DNA from 4 places in the Ruegeria sp. CF2 genome. Region 2 is predicted to be linked to each of the others. Evidence: riboswitches for the same ligand, from Rfam matches in the RefSeq annotation. Region 2 holds a riboswitch; each other region holds the start of a gene.

Region 1 (3,768 bases), on a different contig from region 2:
TGCACGAGCTCGACCACTTTGCAGCCACCACCGACGGGCAGGACGCGCGCGGGTTTCTTAGGGTACGCCTGTCTTTGTGACGGGTTGCCAAGCGGGTGCGTGATGCCTATATCGTCGGTCGAGAGGTTGGCGCGGGCAAGCGCCTCGCCAACCTGGTCAGGTCCGGAAGGAAGCAGCCACAACGAGCCCCGCTTGGGTCGATGTCCAACCTCTCACTTGACGCCGCGCCACGTATTCGGCCCGGTCAATCCAACCTCTGTATTTCGTCGTTGTTCCTGAAAACCGCGCTTGCGGGCGGGTCAGGCGATCAATCGCGGCCAAACGGCACTGCTGCGCCGGGCGAAGGCGCCGATATGACCGATTTCGGACAGCCCGAAATCCTTGGGCTCCAACAAGTGCCGACGGGCGGTCGGACCATAGAGTTCAGACAGCCGCCAGACCGCGGGCGGTGGCACAGTCTGGTCATCCTCGAACGCAATGATATCCGCCGTGGCGTTCGCCCGACTCCAATCCGCCTGGGGAAGCGTGTCTCCCAATTCGGGCAGATAGCTGGTGGGCGATGTACACCACTTGCGCCATTGCCAATAGACGCCCGCCGGCAAATCGGCTCCGAATCCCAGAAGTTTCCCCGGCAGGTACCCCAGAAGACGCACCAGAGGTGGCACGTGGCCATACCAGAACAAAGTCGCCAAGCCCTTGTAGGGCCACGGGTGATCGGCCACCGTCACCAAACCTGCGCACACACAGATCATCCGGTCGATCTGTTCGATTTCCGGTTGCAGCGGACCCAGCATTCCACCGACCGAATGCCCGATCACCCACAGTTTTGCCTGCGGGTATCGACGGCGCATCTCGGCACGCGCTGCGGGCATGTCGATCAGCGCCCAGTCCGCCATCGTGGCCTTCGAGTCTTTCAGCCGCCCGGTCAGCGAATGCTCGAAATCCCGGTAATCATATGTCAGGCAAGCCATACCGCGCTCGGCGGCCAGCCAGCGAGCAAAGTGCTGATAGTAGTCACGTGGCACTCCTGTTGCGCCGTTCAGCACAACAACGGTTTGCGGCTCGACCGCCGGAGTGTAAAGCCGCGCCGCCAGCTGGGTCTGGCCCGACGGAAACTGAAAGTCTTCCACGTCAACCGCGTGCTGCGAATCCAACATCTTTGCCTCCAAACACTCTGGACCGATCGGTCTAATACTTTGTGTCTGGACCAATTGGTCTAGGCCTGTCAATATTTGGCCTGCATGACCCAACGTCCACCAAACACCAAAGATCGCCTGATCGTGACTGCCGCCCGACTGTTCCAGCGCTCGGGCTATAACGGTGTCGGTCTGGCGGAATTGCTGGCCGAAGCGCAAGCCCCCAAGGGTTCGCTTTATCACCATTTTCCAAAGGGCAAGCCGGATCTGGCCCTGGCGGCGGCCAGTTGGGCCTCGGACGGGATGTTGAGCATGATTGCTGCGGCATTCGACGACGCCGCGGATTTTCGCGACGGGGTCACGACCCTGTGCCACAAAATCGCGAAGCTGTTCGACACCTCGGCCCAATGGGAGACCTGCCCGATCGCCGCCACCCTGTTCGAAAGCCCCGACAACCGCGCGTTTCGGGAACATGCCGACCGTATGTATGAAAGCTGGATCGTCGAAGTTCGAAATCACGCCGCGCGGTTCGGAGTTTCCGACCCCGAAAATGCTGCGGACACCCTGTTCATCGTAATGCAGGGCGGCTGGCAATTGGCCCGTGCCCGCAGGGATTCGAATGTGCTGCGCAGACTGCCTGATCTGTTCCCTTGGGACACACTCCGGCAACCGGGCTGAAACCGTCTTGACTCGATCCCGGATACACCGCTAGCGATGAGGGGATGGTTCCCGTGCCGTTTCGGTCCGGGATGAAAAGGGAACACGGTGCGGTCCAACCCGGAACTCCGGAGCGGACCAAGGCCGCGACTGCCCCCGCAACTGTAGGCGGAGAGCGATGCCGAAATACCACTGACCGCAAGGTTGGGAAGGTCGGCAAAGCAAAGACCCGCAAGTCAGGAGACCTGCCATCAAACGTGAAACCGAAACTCGGACGGGGTGTCCGGGCAGGGTCTGGCCTTGAAACCGGCGTCTGTCCAAATCCACCCCGCTCAGCGCGCGGAGGGCGCAACATGATTTGGAAGACCGACACCCATGAATTCGCGGCAACCATCTGCCAGCGCACCGGAAAGACCTGCCCGGCACTGGCGCGCATAGCACGGGCCATCGCGCAGGCAATGGCGACGGCGCAGGCCGCGACATCCCCCGACTTCCAAGTGGAAGGCAGTAGCGAACTGGCCCACTGCGAACATGGCTGCACGGCGCGGTTCGATGCACGTTCCGAACGGATCCGCGTGTATTGCGGAGCGGCCGCCGACACCCCGTCCGACTGCCTTGATACCTACGCCGACATGCTGTTTGACGACCAGAGCGACGCCCTGCCCGCACAGGTCATCGGCGATCGACCCTGTGCGATGCTGCAGGCCACGGCGATCATGCCGGTGGTCAGGGTCGAGCGCGAGTACCGCGCAACCGCCTGAAGGTCAGGTCACCAGTGCCTCGCGCGCCGGGGCGACGGCCCAGTCCATCTGAGCATCAGTCTCGACCGCGCAGGGGCGTACGGCCCGCAGGCGTTTCAGGGCCTGTTCCGGCTGCTCGCCGCTTTCTATCATCAAGCGCAGAACAACCATGCCAGACCGCCCACAACCGCCCCGGCAGTGAACCAGTACCCGCCCGCCGCCCGACAGCGCATGGCGGGCGGCGGCGCTGACTTCGGGCCATCGGCCGGATATCTCGGTCGACGGCGCCGAGAAGTCGGCGACCGGCAGATGTGCCCACCGACAGGCGCGCCGATGGATGTCACAGCCCAATTCGCCCGCACCCACGGCAACCAGTTCGGCAAGGGTTGTCATCGAAATCACCAGCCCCGGCGCCCAGGCTGAAATCAGGTCCAGGTCTCCCTCATAGTCGCCGCCACCGCCGGGAACCGAGGTCAGGGCCAGCGTCCCGCCGCCCACCTGCAATGCATGAACCACAAGATTTGTCATCAGACGTTCCCCCCGAAACTGGCTGATTGAACTTGATCCGCGCAGTATGCCTCACACCGCGCGCTCGCCAAAGCGAAAAACCTGCACCGGCGCTGTGGACGCGGGGCACCGGGAACTCTACCCTGCATCGTCAGTACGAATCCGTCAGAGCAGACATGACCACACAGTCCAGCCCCGCCTATCAGGTTCTCGCCCGAAAATACCGCCCGGAAACCTTTGCCGACCTGGTCGGTCAGGATGCCATGGTGCGCACGCTGAAAAACGCGTTCGAGGCGGACCGGATCGCGCAGGCCTTCATCATGACCGGCATCCGCGGCACCGGCAAGACGACCACGGCCCGGATCATCGCCAAGGGCATGAACTGCATCGGACCCGACGGCAATGGCGGCCCAACGACCGAACCCTGCGGCCAGTGCGAGCATTGCGTGGCCATCATGGAAGGTCGCCATGTGGACGTGTTGGAAATGGACGCCGCCAGCCGCACCGGCGTGAACGACATCCGAGAGATCATCGACAGCGTGCGCTATCGCGCCGCCAGCGCGCGGTACAAGATCTACATCATCGACGAAGTCCACATGCTGTCGACCAGCGCCTTCAACGCGCTGTTGAAAACGCTGGAGGAACCGCCCGAGCATGTGAAATTCATCTTCGCCACGACCGAGATCCGCAAGGTTCCGGTCACCGTGCTGTCGCGCTGCCAACGGTTC
Region 2 (3,768 bases):
CAGCTTTCAGTCAGTTCGTAGACTTTGATCCCGAAGGGTTCGAGCGTCTCCGGCGTCACCTCGCCACCCACTTTCATCCCGTAGTTCCAGCCTGCGAAATAGAAATCGGCATCTGCGCCGACCAGCACCTCTTTGCTGGGATACTTGGCCGACAGCTCGGGCAGCTGCTGCACTCCGGCGCGCATGTCTTCATCCAACGTCTTCCAGCCGGAAATGCCGGTATATCCAACCATCCGGTCGGCCAGGCCCAGCACCAGCATCATTTCCGTCAGGTTCACGTCGTTCGAGATCGCCGCCTTGGGCGGTTCGTCAAAGGTGACGGTTCGATTGCAACTTTGCACGGTGGTTTCCGCGGTCGCGGTGTTGGCGGCCAAAGCAAGGCCCAGGGCCAGGGTGGTCGGTTTCATTCCAAGCTTCCTTCTGGTTGGGGATTGGGGAGTTGATAGGTCAGGTGAGGTTTGTGACTGAGGCTGAGTTGCTCTTGCCGGGCGGTGACATCGAACGTGTCAGAGACCAGCCTGTCACTCAGCACTGTCTGGGTTGGGCCAAAGCCGCAGGGTCGACCGTTCTTCAGAATCAGAACACGGTCGCAGACATCGGCGGCCAGGTTCAGATCGTGCAGCGAGGTGACGATCGTCAGGTCGAGGTCCCGGATCAGCCGCAACACCTCTAGCTGGTTGCGGATGTCCAGGTGGTTGGTAGGCTCGTCCAGCACAAGAATCCGGGGCTCTTGGGCAAGGGCGCGGGCGACCATCACACGCTGACGCTCGCCGCCGGACAGAGTGGCCAGCCCACGGTCGGCAAACCCGTGCAGATCCATTCGGTGAAGCGCGGACTCGATGATCTGGTGGTCACGACTGCCGGGCGTGGACAGGCCTAACCGGTGCGGCACACGTCCCAACGCCACGACGTCGCACACGGTCAGCGCGAAATCCGAGGGCTGCTCCTGCAGCACGGCGGCAACCTGACGCGCCAGCGCCCGGGGGGCCATTCTTTTGACGGATCCGCCGTCCACCAGAATGTCGCCCGAGGACGGACGGTGATAGCCGTAGATCATCCGCAGAAGGGTTGTCTTGCCGGCACCGTTCGGCCCCACAACCCCCATGACCTGCCCGCGCATCAGCTCAAAACTGGTCTCGTGCAGCACCAACGGCGCTCGTTTTCGCGGCGCCCAGGTGACGGCATCCACCGACAGCAAAGGCGCACTCATGAGGCGCAATCCGCATTTTCCGAAGACGCAGCCATCGCGGCTGGAATGCGGGCCAGTGTTGCGTGGCGAAGCCCGGCCGGGCGGTCGACCGAGCTGCACCATCCATCGCGCAACTGCTGGTACAGCCGGGCGAATTCCACCAATGCCCCGGTCTCTTCAGACGTAATACCGCCAACCCGGTAAGATGCCTTGCCCGGCCCGTGATAGGCGACGGTACAGGGTCGGGTGCACCCGGCCATGCAGGCGGCACCGGAAACGTCAAAACCTGCCAAACCGTCGTCTTCGGCCAGCGCGGCGCGCAATCGTCCGATCAGGTCAGGCCCGGGGCGTGCGGCTGCGCCCTTGGGTCGGCAAGATAGGCAAACCGTGATGTGATGTGTTGATTGTCGGTTCATTTCGCCCTCCGCGAAATCGCGGGGCGGAAAGGGAACCAGTCATGTCAGCGGCGTAAGCCGAAAATGCCATCTTGGCCTCCTTCCGGAACACCCCGCCCGGGTTGAGTTGCGTTTGATGATGGCAGGTCTCCTGACTCGCGGTGTATGGCTTGCCCCGCCTTCCCAGACCTATCGGCCCAGTGGCATCCGGGGGTCGCACACCGCCTACAGTTGCGGGGGCAGTCACGGAGTTGGCGTCAGAACGGCGCCGCACCGTATTCCCTTTTACCCGACCGCCGAAACGATCGGGAACCATCAGCGCCAATCTCATCCATGAAACCGATTGCACTGTCAACGACGTTCTGGGCGGCTGCACAATGGAGGTGTCCCGGCGACCCTTCGGCACCACCTGAGCGACAGACCGGGCGGTGAATTACGTCGTTCTGACCAACTGGCTTAAGATGGCCCGGAAGGTCCCGAAACACGGCGGTGCAAGCGGGCTGACTGCCAAGCCTCCGTGAGCGGCCTCGCCTTTTCTCTTTGAATGCAGAAGCCTATCGTTGGCAAGCGTACAAAATTTACGCGCGGAAAAATCATTGATTTATCCTGTGATTGATTCAAACATACGAATTCGACACAACTTTAGCTTTACCTCCGTTGTTGTCGCTGTCGCCCGTTTCGTCGGGCCCTTCCGACTGCTGGAGTGAGTGCTGGCGGTCGGAAGGCATTTTACGAAGATCAGCGTTGGGAGGACGCGGTGCCCGGACTTAATGTACGATCCCTTGCTCGAAAGTTCGCACCGGCTTTTGCCCATGATTTCATCACGTCAGCACGCTTTGTTCACGGTCCCGGGGATCGGCAGAATATCTGTCTGCCAACCATGTCATTGGCGGCAAAACCGGGGACCGCATAGACGTGAGCGCGCAAAAAAGGACCAGCTATTCTACAAGCATCAACAAATCCAAGAGGAGAAGAAAGTGATTAACAAAGCCATGATGATTTCAGGCGCGACGTGTTTCGCACTACTAGCGGCCTGTGACGATACGAGCACGTCAAGTGCATCCGCCGAACTGACCCCCGCCCAACAGGCGTGTCTGCGAGACGTGGCCAAAACAACAAACAATTCGCAAGTGGTCGTGCTCTCATCCGCGTTCAGCGAGGCTGGAACACAAGTTACCGTTGGGGTTGGAGAGGATCGGGCTCCGTGGAATTGTATTGCCTACAGTGATGGCGCGACAGCTGGTATCGAGTTCCTCGGCGACGAAGGCGCGTTGTGACCGGTTTGATGCGTAGCCGAAATCAGCTGCGCAGCACTGGCTTGATACGCTGAGGTCCGGCTTGGTCTGCAGAATAACCATCATCGCGTTCGCGACCCTTTACCTGTTGGCGTTGTTTGCGTTTGTGACGGGCACTTTTGGCTGGTTTGGACAGGAACGAGACCCATTGTCCGGCGTATTCCTTTTGCCGCTGGGTCTGCCTTGGGTCCTTGCGGTGGACCTTTTCTCAGAGTCGGCCAAACCGTGGCTCGCGGCGATTGCACCGGTGCTCAACCTGTTGGCACTGGTTTTGATATGCAGATGGGTACGTGGTTTGCGCCAGGAATGAAGGCGGAACTCTTTCCCGCAAAATGGGAGGAAAACATGGGAAAAGTGATCTTGGGGCTTGTGATCGGGCTCATCCTCGGCGTGGTTGGAGCGATGACCTTGGGCGGCGGGGCCGCGATGGGTGTCGGTGTCGCGACAGGCTTGTCCGCCGGTGTGTGCACCACATTGAAGGGAGCTCAGGCCGAGAACCTGATCACCGCCGAACAAGCAGATCAGATCCTCAATCGCGTGAACTCCGAGATGGCATCATTGCAAGGAATTGAAACGACGGACGAGATCGTCGGCAGCGCACAGGCATGCGACGAGTTTCTGGCACAGTTGCGGGAAGCGAAGTGAGGTTTCTGCTCACCGGAAACACAACACTTAGGATAGACCAACAGAGGACCTGCTCATGAAACGCAGTTTTTTGAACCTTTTAACTCCCGCCCTTGCGATCAGCGGAACAGCCGCGCTGGCCATGTCAGACGCCGATGACGCGTGCATCGACCATCTGCGGCAGGTCGGTGGTCCGGACGGTCAATCCGGCACGATCGAAAGCTCACAGTTCTCGGAAGCCGGCACGCTCGTCATGCTGCGTGAC
Region 3 (3,768 bases), on a different contig from region 2:
AGCGCCGCCTGCGCCGCGACCTCGCCGCCGGTGTCGCACAGATGCGCCAGCCGCCGCAGGGTCGAGACCGGCAGGGTGGAATAGTCGTCCAGCCGCGTATCCTCGCGCCCGTCGGCGGGCAGCACCGCCAGCGCGATGCCCTTGGCCTGTGCCAGCGCCAGCACCTGATGCAACCCGTAGGACCAATAGGGCACGCCGCCGATCAGCCGGATCAGGATGCCCTTGGCGCCCTCCAGCGTCTGCTCGACATAGGTATCGACCGACAGCGGATGTTTCAGCGCCGTCAGGTTGGCCAGCCGCAACGAGGGCATCCGCCCCTCGGGCCCGCCGCCGCGATGCCAGCCGGCCGCGAAAGCACCCAGATCGCTGTCCGAAAAGGACAGCACCACCAGATCCGCCGGGCTCTGGCCCAGATCGGTCGGGGTCTCGGTTTCTTCGAGCCCGTGGCTTTCGCGGAAGACGACGTGCATCGGTGCTTACTCGGCGGCCTCGGTGACGCCCGTCAGGATGCCGCGGATCGCGGCTGCGTCGATGTCGTCATGCTCGGCGATGACCACAAGGCGCGAGCGGCGCTCTTCCTCGGGTTTCCACGGGCGGTCATACTGGTGCCGCACCCGCGCGCCGACCGCCTGGACCAGCAGGCGCATCGGCTTGCCCTGAACGGCGGCATAGCCCTTGACCCGCAGGATGTTCAGCTCGTTCGCCAGACGCTCGATATTGGCGACCAGCTGCGCCGGGTCGGTCTGTTCTGGCAGCTCGACCACAATGCTTTCGAAATCGTCATGTTCGTGGTCGTCATGGCCATCGTGATGCGAGGGGCGGGCGTCCATGTCGTCTTCGGCTGCGGCCTCCAGCCCCAGCACCACGCGCACGTCCACCGCACCCTCGGCCACTTCGACCACGGGCAGGGGGCGGGGCGCCTCGGCGGCGATGATCTCGCGCGCCTTGGCCACGCCTTCGGGGCCGGCCAGGTCAGGCTTGGTCAGCAGGATGATGTCGGCGCACGAGATCTGATCCTCGAACACCTCGGACAGGGGCGTTTCGTGGTCGATCGAGTCATCGGCCATGCGCTGGGCATCCACCGCCGCGACATTCGGGGCGAAGCGGCCTGCGGCCACGGCCTCGGCATCGGCCAGAGCGATCACGCCGTCCACGGTGATCTTGGAACGGATGTCGGGCCAGTCGAACGCCTTGAGCAGCGGTTTCGGCAGGGCCAGACCGCTGGTTTCGATCAGGATGTGATCGGGGCGCGGGTCGAGCGCCATCAGCGCCTCGATCGTGGGGATGAAGTCATCGGCCACGGTGCAGCAGATGCAGCCATTGGCCAGTTCCATGATGTTTTCCGCCGGGCAGTCGGGGATCGCGCAGCTTTTCAGGATTTCGCCATCGACGCCCACGTCGCCGAATTCGTTGACCACCACGGCCAGCCGCTTGCCCTGCGGGTTTTGCATCAGATGGCGGATCAGCGTGGTCTTGCCCGAGCCGAGAAAGCCGGTGATGACGGTGACGGGAAGTTTTTCGAGGGTGCTCATGCTCAGGCTCCAATCGGGGGAATGCGGGCGGCGCAGTTCTTGCGGAAATGTTCAGGGCGGTCGCGCCATTTCACAAGGCCATCATCCGCGGCCAGATATTTGGTGGCGCCTTCGACGATGATCTCGACATGGTCGGATTCGTTCAGGTTTTCATAGACGAAGGTCCAGCGCGACGGCCCGCCGCGCAGAACGATCGAGCAGCCCTGGTCGCAGTTCGACAGGCATTCGACCGGCTTCAGAGTGATGCCTTCGGGCAGGTCGGCGGCGGCCAGCGCCTTGTGCAGCAGCGTGCCGGGGCGCTGGGCGTCGTCCTCGATGGGCAGCCCGCGTCGGCAGGTGGTGCAGACCAGCAGCTCGACTGGTGTGGTCTCGGTCACGTCTCTCATCCCCATCACTCGGTTGTCGGGGGACGGGGTATGCGCGGGCCACGTTGCGGACATGGGCCCGACACCGGAACACCCCGTCCGGTTTGTCTTCGGGCGTTGGCAGGTCTCCCGGCTTGCGGATGTCAGAGCGTCGCTCTGTCGGATGTCCCGCCTTCCCGGCCTGCGGCCAGTGGCATTTGGGCACCCTCTCCGGTCACGGTCGCGGGGGCGGCTGCGTTTGACGGAAAACCGCTGACGCATTCCCTTTTCATCTGTTTGCACAGACACCAACGCAAGCGACATGCGGTACGGGCAGGGGGGTTGTCAAGCGCGCAGGGGCAAGTGCTTTGCGTCGGATCGAAAAAGCGACTTGCCGGGGTCAATCCGCGGCATCACCGGCCAATCGGTCGCGCAACCACGCGAGGAACAACTGGGCGGGGATGGACGGAGGCGCCGCGCTGACGCTGCGGATCAGGTAGTGCGACTGGGTAAAGGGAATCGCCGGCCCCGCAACCCGGATCGGCGCGCCCTGGGCGATGGCGTTGAGCGCGAACCGCTCCAGAACGGTGGCGTAGCCCGCGCCGGCCGTCACCAGTTGCAGCGCCGTGACGGTCGTATCCGCCGAATGGCGCGCGGGGCGGTCGGGCAGGTCGGTGCCCGTGGCCTCGAAGTACCGCGCCCAGTTGTCCTCGTACCCCAGAATGTGGATCAACGGGCCGTTGCGCAGGTCTGGCGCCGGGTCCTGCGCCCGGCAGACGGGCACCAATCGTTCCGAGCACAGCCGTTCGGCCGCAACACCGGGCCAGTCGCCATAGCCCAGCCGGATTTCCACGTCCACATCGGCAGGCGCGGCCGAGTCGTTCCAGATATGCGACACCAGCCGCACCGGGATCTCGGGGTGCTGCGCGCTGAACGCGGGCAGCTCGGCCGCGATCCAGTAGGTCATCGACGATATCGCCGCCCGGATGGTCAGCGCCTGTCGCGAGGCGGGGCCGAACAAGCTGTTGGTGGATAGCGCGATATCCGACAACGCCCGGCGCACGGTCAGCGCATAGGACTGGCCCAGCTCGGTCAGCGACAGGTGTCGCGCGTTGCGGGCAAAAAGCGGCTGCCCGAGGTCCGCCTCGAGCGAGCGGATATGCAGCGACACCGCCGTTTGCGTCAGGCCCAGTTCCTGCGCGGCGGTTGTGAAATTCAGGTGGCGGGCAGCGGCCTCGAAGCTGCGCAGCCAGGCCGGATTGGGCAGGCGGTCCATTCAGCACCAAAATATTTTACATCTAAACTGACTTTTTATTCGTTTCTTTTGTCGGTGGGCAACGGAAATACTCGGGCTAACGAAATTGCGCCTGCAGGAGGGCAGAACATGAAGGTCGGGTTCATCGGTTTGGGCAATGTGGGGGGCAAGCTGTCGGGGTCGCTGCTGCGCAACGGTGTCGACCTGACGGTGTATGACCTGAACCCCGATCTTGTTGCTGAATTCGCGACCAAGGGAGCCAAGGCCGGCGAAAGCCCGGCCCAGATGATGCGCGACTGCGATGCGGTCATCACCTGCCTGCCATCGCCCGCTGCCTCGGACGCGGTGATGCAGCAGATGCTGCCCGAGGTGACCCACGGCAAGATCTGGATGGAGATGTCCACCACCGACGAGGCCGAGGTCAAACGCCTGGGGGCCATGGTGATCGAACGCGGCGGGGCGGCGGTGGACTGCCCGGTTTCGGGCGGGTGCCACCGGGCGGCCACGGGCAATATCTCGATCTTCGCGGGCTGCGACCGGGCCACGTTCGAGCGGATCCTGCCGTTCCTGACGACGATGGGCCGGCGCATTCTGCATACCGGCGATCTGGGCACGGCCTCGGTTCTGAAGGTGCTGA
Region 4 (3,768 bases), on a different contig from region 2:
AAGCTCCGTAAGTTCCGTTGCGCAGCAGATTGCGGAGGTTCCGGGCCGGTGCAAGCCGCATCACGTCAGTGTGACTATTTGACAGCCATCTGGGCGATGGCGGCGAATTTGGCGTCCAACTCTGCGGCAATCGCGGGCAAGGCGTCGGAGCCACCGTTGTAGGGGGCAAAGACCAAAGTGGGCGTTTTGTAGGACAGCGTCGCGGTCCCGTCCTCGTTTTCCGTGACGTACAGGCGGATCGGCGCCTCGATCATCGCGAGCACCGATTGTTCCAGAACCCGCACCGCATAGTCGTTGTTGAAGACGCCGATCACCCGGTTGCCCGGAATGGTGATGCCGCGCGCGGCGGCGGCCTTGGTGGGCCCGGCCTGCGTTACCACGATCAGACCGTTTGCCTTGACCGCCGCGATCGTGTCGGCCACCAGCGCGTCATAGGTCTTGGTCGTCGGGTGGAAGGCCCAACCCGGCCGCGGTTCGATATCAGCCGCCAGCGCGGGAAGCGCCAGCAGGCCGAGGAAAAACACAAGATGTTTCATCGCGGGCTCTCCATGTAATGGGTGGCCCGAGTTTTCCCGAAATCCCGGCTGCGTACAGTCACAATATCGTGGGTGGCGGGCTTGCGCCGGGGGTGCGAAACCCGCACAAGCGACAGTGAGAAACGAAAAAGGCAGGCGAGTGGCATGCGTGTTTTGATCTGCAGCAGCTGCGCGGGCGAGCGCGACTTGCCGGCCGAGCGTCAGGCCGTATCGGACGCCCTGCGCGCTGCGGACCTGGACGGGCAGGTCGAGATCGTCGAGCACGCCTGTTTCAGCGGTTGCGACGAGCCGACCGTGGTGGCGATGCAGGGGGAACGCCTGGCGTCCTACGTGTTTTCGGGGATCGATCCGGTTGCCGATGCCGATGACATTGCGGCGACCTGTCGGACCATTCTGAACAGCCCGAATGGCTGGATCGAAGACGCCCGGCCGTGCGGGCGGCTTCGCTTGTGTCTGCGGGCGCGGATCCCCGCGTTTCAGTCCACCTGAACCGTGACCGAGGCGCTGACCGGCACCCCATCCACGGCCAGCGGGCTGTGGCTGTTGGCGTTCAGCGAGACCTCGATGGTAGTGTTGCCCTTGGGCAGGTCCGAAATGTGCATCCAGTTGCCATAAAGCCGGGCCAGCTTGACGCCGTTTACATAGACATGCGCATGGCCTTCGCCGGGCTTGTTGTCCAGCGAGGCGTTCTCCGGCGAGAAGCGGAAGTTTTTTGGCATCACATGCAGGTTCCAACCCGCCATCGGGTCGGGGGAGACGGCGATCTCCAGCCCCGGCGCGTCCGGTCCGGCGGGCAGGTTGATGGCGGCGCTGTGGTCATGGGCCATGGCCTCGGCGTGATGGCCGCCATGTTGGGCGGCGTCGGCATGGTCGTGGCCGTCGAAGGTGACGCCGTTGGCCGCGGCCAGCACGAACCCGGCACCCCCGCCAAAGACCAGACCGATCGCAAAAAGAGCAAGCGAGCGTGTCATCATGTTTCCTTGAAAAGCAAATGACCCGCCGGTTGGGCGCCGGCGGGTCGTGGGATTTCGGGGATCAGGCCGCGGCTTCGACGCGCTTGCCCTCGCTTTGCCAGAAATACCCGGCAAACGAACCCAGCAGCACCCAGGCCACAAGGCCGACGCCAAAGGCGCGTGCTGCGAACAGGGCCCCGATCTCGGTCGGAACCGGCCCGGTGAACACGTCGGGTTCCGGCGCGCCGATCAGGTGCGGGGCCATCAACAGCACGGCCGCAACCAGATAGCTGACGATGTTGCCACCAAAGGCGATCAGCCACATGGCCACACCAGCAGCCGCGACGGTTGCCCACCACCAGATCTGCCGCGCGAACACGTCGGCTGCGGCAACACCCGGAACCTCGGGGGCCATGGTGAAGCCCGGCGCCAGGTGAAAGGCGATGAAACCGGCCAGGCCCCACAGCACGCCCGTGCGCCCGTCAACAGGGTGGCCTTGCGCTTCGGCCAGCGACATCAGGGCGACCAGAACCAGCGCATAGCCGGTATAGGTCAGCATGGTGAACACCACGCTCAGCCCGTCGCGGGTCAGGTCCGAGAACATGCCCGGCAGTTCGGGATGGGCCGAGACGGCTTCGGCTCCGAAATGCACCAGCTCTCCGGATTCATAGAGTTCAGCATGCAGCAACACGGGCTGCACGAATACCAACTGCAGCAGGGCGACGATCAACCCGGCTGCAGCACCAGCGAACAGCGCGCTGGTCAGAATGCGACTGAACATTGGTTTAGTGGCAGGGGAAGCCGGTTGCGTGGCGCACGTCATGCGCGGCGTCATGCAGCGCCGATGCCTGAACGTGACCAGCCAGGGTGATGATCCCCAGGCCCAGGGCTGCCGCGAACACTGCCGAAAGAATGCCAGCACGTGCCGTTGATGCGGTTTGCGTTTGTGTCGTCATTTTCTGTCCTCCTGTGCCGCCGCACCCGACGGCCGGTGTTTCATTGTTCGCCTGGCAGGTCTCCTGGCTTGCGGGTCAGCGCCTCTGTTCGCCTTCCCCCCGAACGGATCGGGAGTGGCTGGTTGAACAGGGCTCACCGCTTACAGTCGCGGGGGCGGCTTTGGATTTGACCTGCGCGCAGGCCGCACCAAATTCCCTCTTAGCATCCGGATGTCTCCGGCAGGACCAGACCCGACCATTTAGACGTGAATGCCGCTGTGGCGCAATCGCCATTTGCGACCTTTCGCGTCAATTCCCGCGCTTTTTCAGAACATAGATATCCATGATCCAGCCGTGCCGGGCGCGGGCTTCGGCGCGGGTGCGCAGAATCTGGTCGGCCACATTGGCCAGCGGACCCTTGATCAGGATCTGCTCGGGCATACCCACGTAAGCCCCCCACCAGATGTCAAAATCGGCCATGTCCAACGTCTGGAACGAACATTCGCCATCCAGCATCACCGCAACCGTATCGGCGTCGCTGGGCCAGCCCTCGTCGCGGATGCGCCGGCCGGTGGTCACCAGATAAGGCGCGCCGATCTCATTGATTGGCATGGCATGGGCCGCCGTCAGCGCCTGCAGCGCCGTGATGCCGGGGATCACCGTGGTGTTCGGCTGCGGGGCCAGCCGCGCCGCGATTCGCAGCGAGCTGTCATAGAGCGACGGGTCGCCCCAGATCAGCAGGGCGACGGTGCGCGCCTCGGGGTGTTCGTCCATCGCCTCCTGCCAGCGCAGGGCGATTGCGTCGTGCCATTCATCCACGCCGCGCAGGTAGCCGTCCTGCGACCGGCGCTCGGGGATGTCGAAATAGGAGATTTGGGGCGGTGTGTCGGTGACCTTGTGGATGATTTCCTCGCGCACGCCGGCCAGATCGGCCTTGTTGGCGCCCTTGCGCGGGATCAGGATCAGATCGGCCGCGCGGATCGCCTGCGCGCCCTGAAAGGTCACGTGGTCCGGGTTGCCGGTGCCGATCCCGATCAAGACCAGATCAATCATCGTCGAACTCCGCCAGCGGGCCATAAAGGATCAGCGCCGGCGCGGTGCCGATCTCGGAGCCCAGACGCTCGGCCAGTGCGCCGACGGTGGACCGGTGCATCGATTGCTCGGGCGTCGAGACCGATTCGGCCATCAGCGCAGGGGTGTCCAGCGGCAGGCCATGCGCGTGCAGCGCCTGCGCTAGCAGGGGAAAGGTGCGCTTGCCCATGAACACCACGGTCGTCGCACCCGGGTCGGCCAGCGCGGGCAGGTTCAGGTCCTTGGGCAGCTTGCCGCTGACATCGTGGCCGG

The links. Region 2 has a riboswitch for cobalamin ahead of ACR0IR_RS14940 (DUF1636 family protein). Riboswitches for the same ligand answer to the same signal wherever they lie in the genome.
Region 1: it holds a riboswitch for cobalamin, as region 2 does, so the genes downstream of both, ACR0IR_RS13410 (hypothetical protein) here and ACR0IR_RS14940 (DUF1636 family protein) in region 2, are expected to answer to the same signal.
Region 3: it holds a riboswitch for cobalamin, as region 2 does, so the genes downstream of both, ACR0IR_RS08990 (DUF1636 family protein) here and ACR0IR_RS14940 (DUF1636 family protein) in region 2, are expected to answer to the same signal.
Region 4: it holds a riboswitch for cobalamin, as region 2 does, so the genes downstream of both, ACR0IR_RS09060 (CbtB domain-containing protein) here and ACR0IR_RS14940 (DUF1636 family protein) in region 2, are expected to answer to the same signal.

Annotation. Positions count from the first base shown of each region.
Region 1 covers NZ_JBQFRL010000002.1:482,945-486,712, reverse strand. The annotation lists gene ACR0IR_RS13430 (5'-nucleotidase C-terminal domain-containing protein) at 1-80, shown strand, start outside; RNA gene ffs (signal recognition particle sRNA small type) at 120-218, shown strand; gene ACR0IR_RS13420 (alpha/beta hydrolase family protein) at 300-1,157, opposite strand; gene ACR0IR_RS13415 (TetR/AcrR family transcriptional regulator) at 1,281-1,814, shown strand; cobalamin riboswitch at 1,845-2,060, shown strand; gene ACR0IR_RS13410 (hypothetical protein) at 2,147-2,554, shown strand; gene ACR0IR_RS13405 (protein-tyrosine phosphatase family protein) at 2,558-3,061, opposite strand; gene ACR0IR_RS13400 (DNA polymerase III subunit gamma/tau) at 3,217-3,768, shown strand, end outside.
Region 2 covers NZ_JBQFRL010000003.1:239,492-243,259, forward strand. The annotation lists gene ACR0IR_RS14930 (ABC transporter substrate-binding protein) at 1-407, opposite strand, end outside; gene ACR0IR_RS14935 (ABC transporter ATP-binding protein) at 404-1,210, opposite strand; gene ACR0IR_RS14940 (DUF1636 family protein) at 1,207-1,605, opposite strand; cobalamin riboswitch at 1,709-1,916, opposite strand; gene ACR0IR_RS14945 (hypothetical protein) at 2,562-2,861, shown strand; gene ACR0IR_RS14950 (hypothetical protein) at 3,225-3,524, shown strand; gene ACR0IR_RS14955 (hypothetical protein) at 3,580-3,768, shown strand, end outside.
Region 3 covers NZ_JBQFRL010000001.1:1,790,756-1,794,523, reverse strand. The annotation lists gene cobN (cobaltochelatase subunit CobN) at 1-470, opposite strand, end outside; gene cobW (cobalamin biosynthesis protein CobW) at 477-1,532, opposite strand; gene ACR0IR_RS08990 (DUF1636 family protein) at 1,535-1,918, opposite strand; cobalamin riboswitch at 2,000-2,204, opposite strand; gene ACR0IR_RS08985 (LysR family transcriptional regulator) at 2,277-3,152, opposite strand; gene ACR0IR_RS08980 (NAD(P)-dependent oxidoreductase) at 3,261-3,768, shown strand, end outside.
Region 4 covers NZ_JBQFRL010000001.1:1,805,386-1,809,153, reverse strand. The annotation lists gene ACR0IR_RS09080 (DUF302 domain-containing protein) at 75-536, opposite strand; gene ACR0IR_RS09075 (DUF1636 family protein) at 681-1,025, shown strand; gene ACR0IR_RS09070 (hypothetical protein) at 1,013-1,507, opposite strand; gene ACR0IR_RS09065 (CbtA family protein) at 1,572-2,270, opposite strand; gene ACR0IR_RS09060 (CbtB domain-containing protein) at 2,275-2,445, opposite strand; cobalamin riboswitch at 2,481-2,689, opposite strand; gene cobF (precorrin-6A synthase (deacetylating)) at 2,734-3,477, opposite strand; gene cobA (uroporphyrinogen-III C-methyltransferase) at 3,470-3,768, opposite strand, start outside.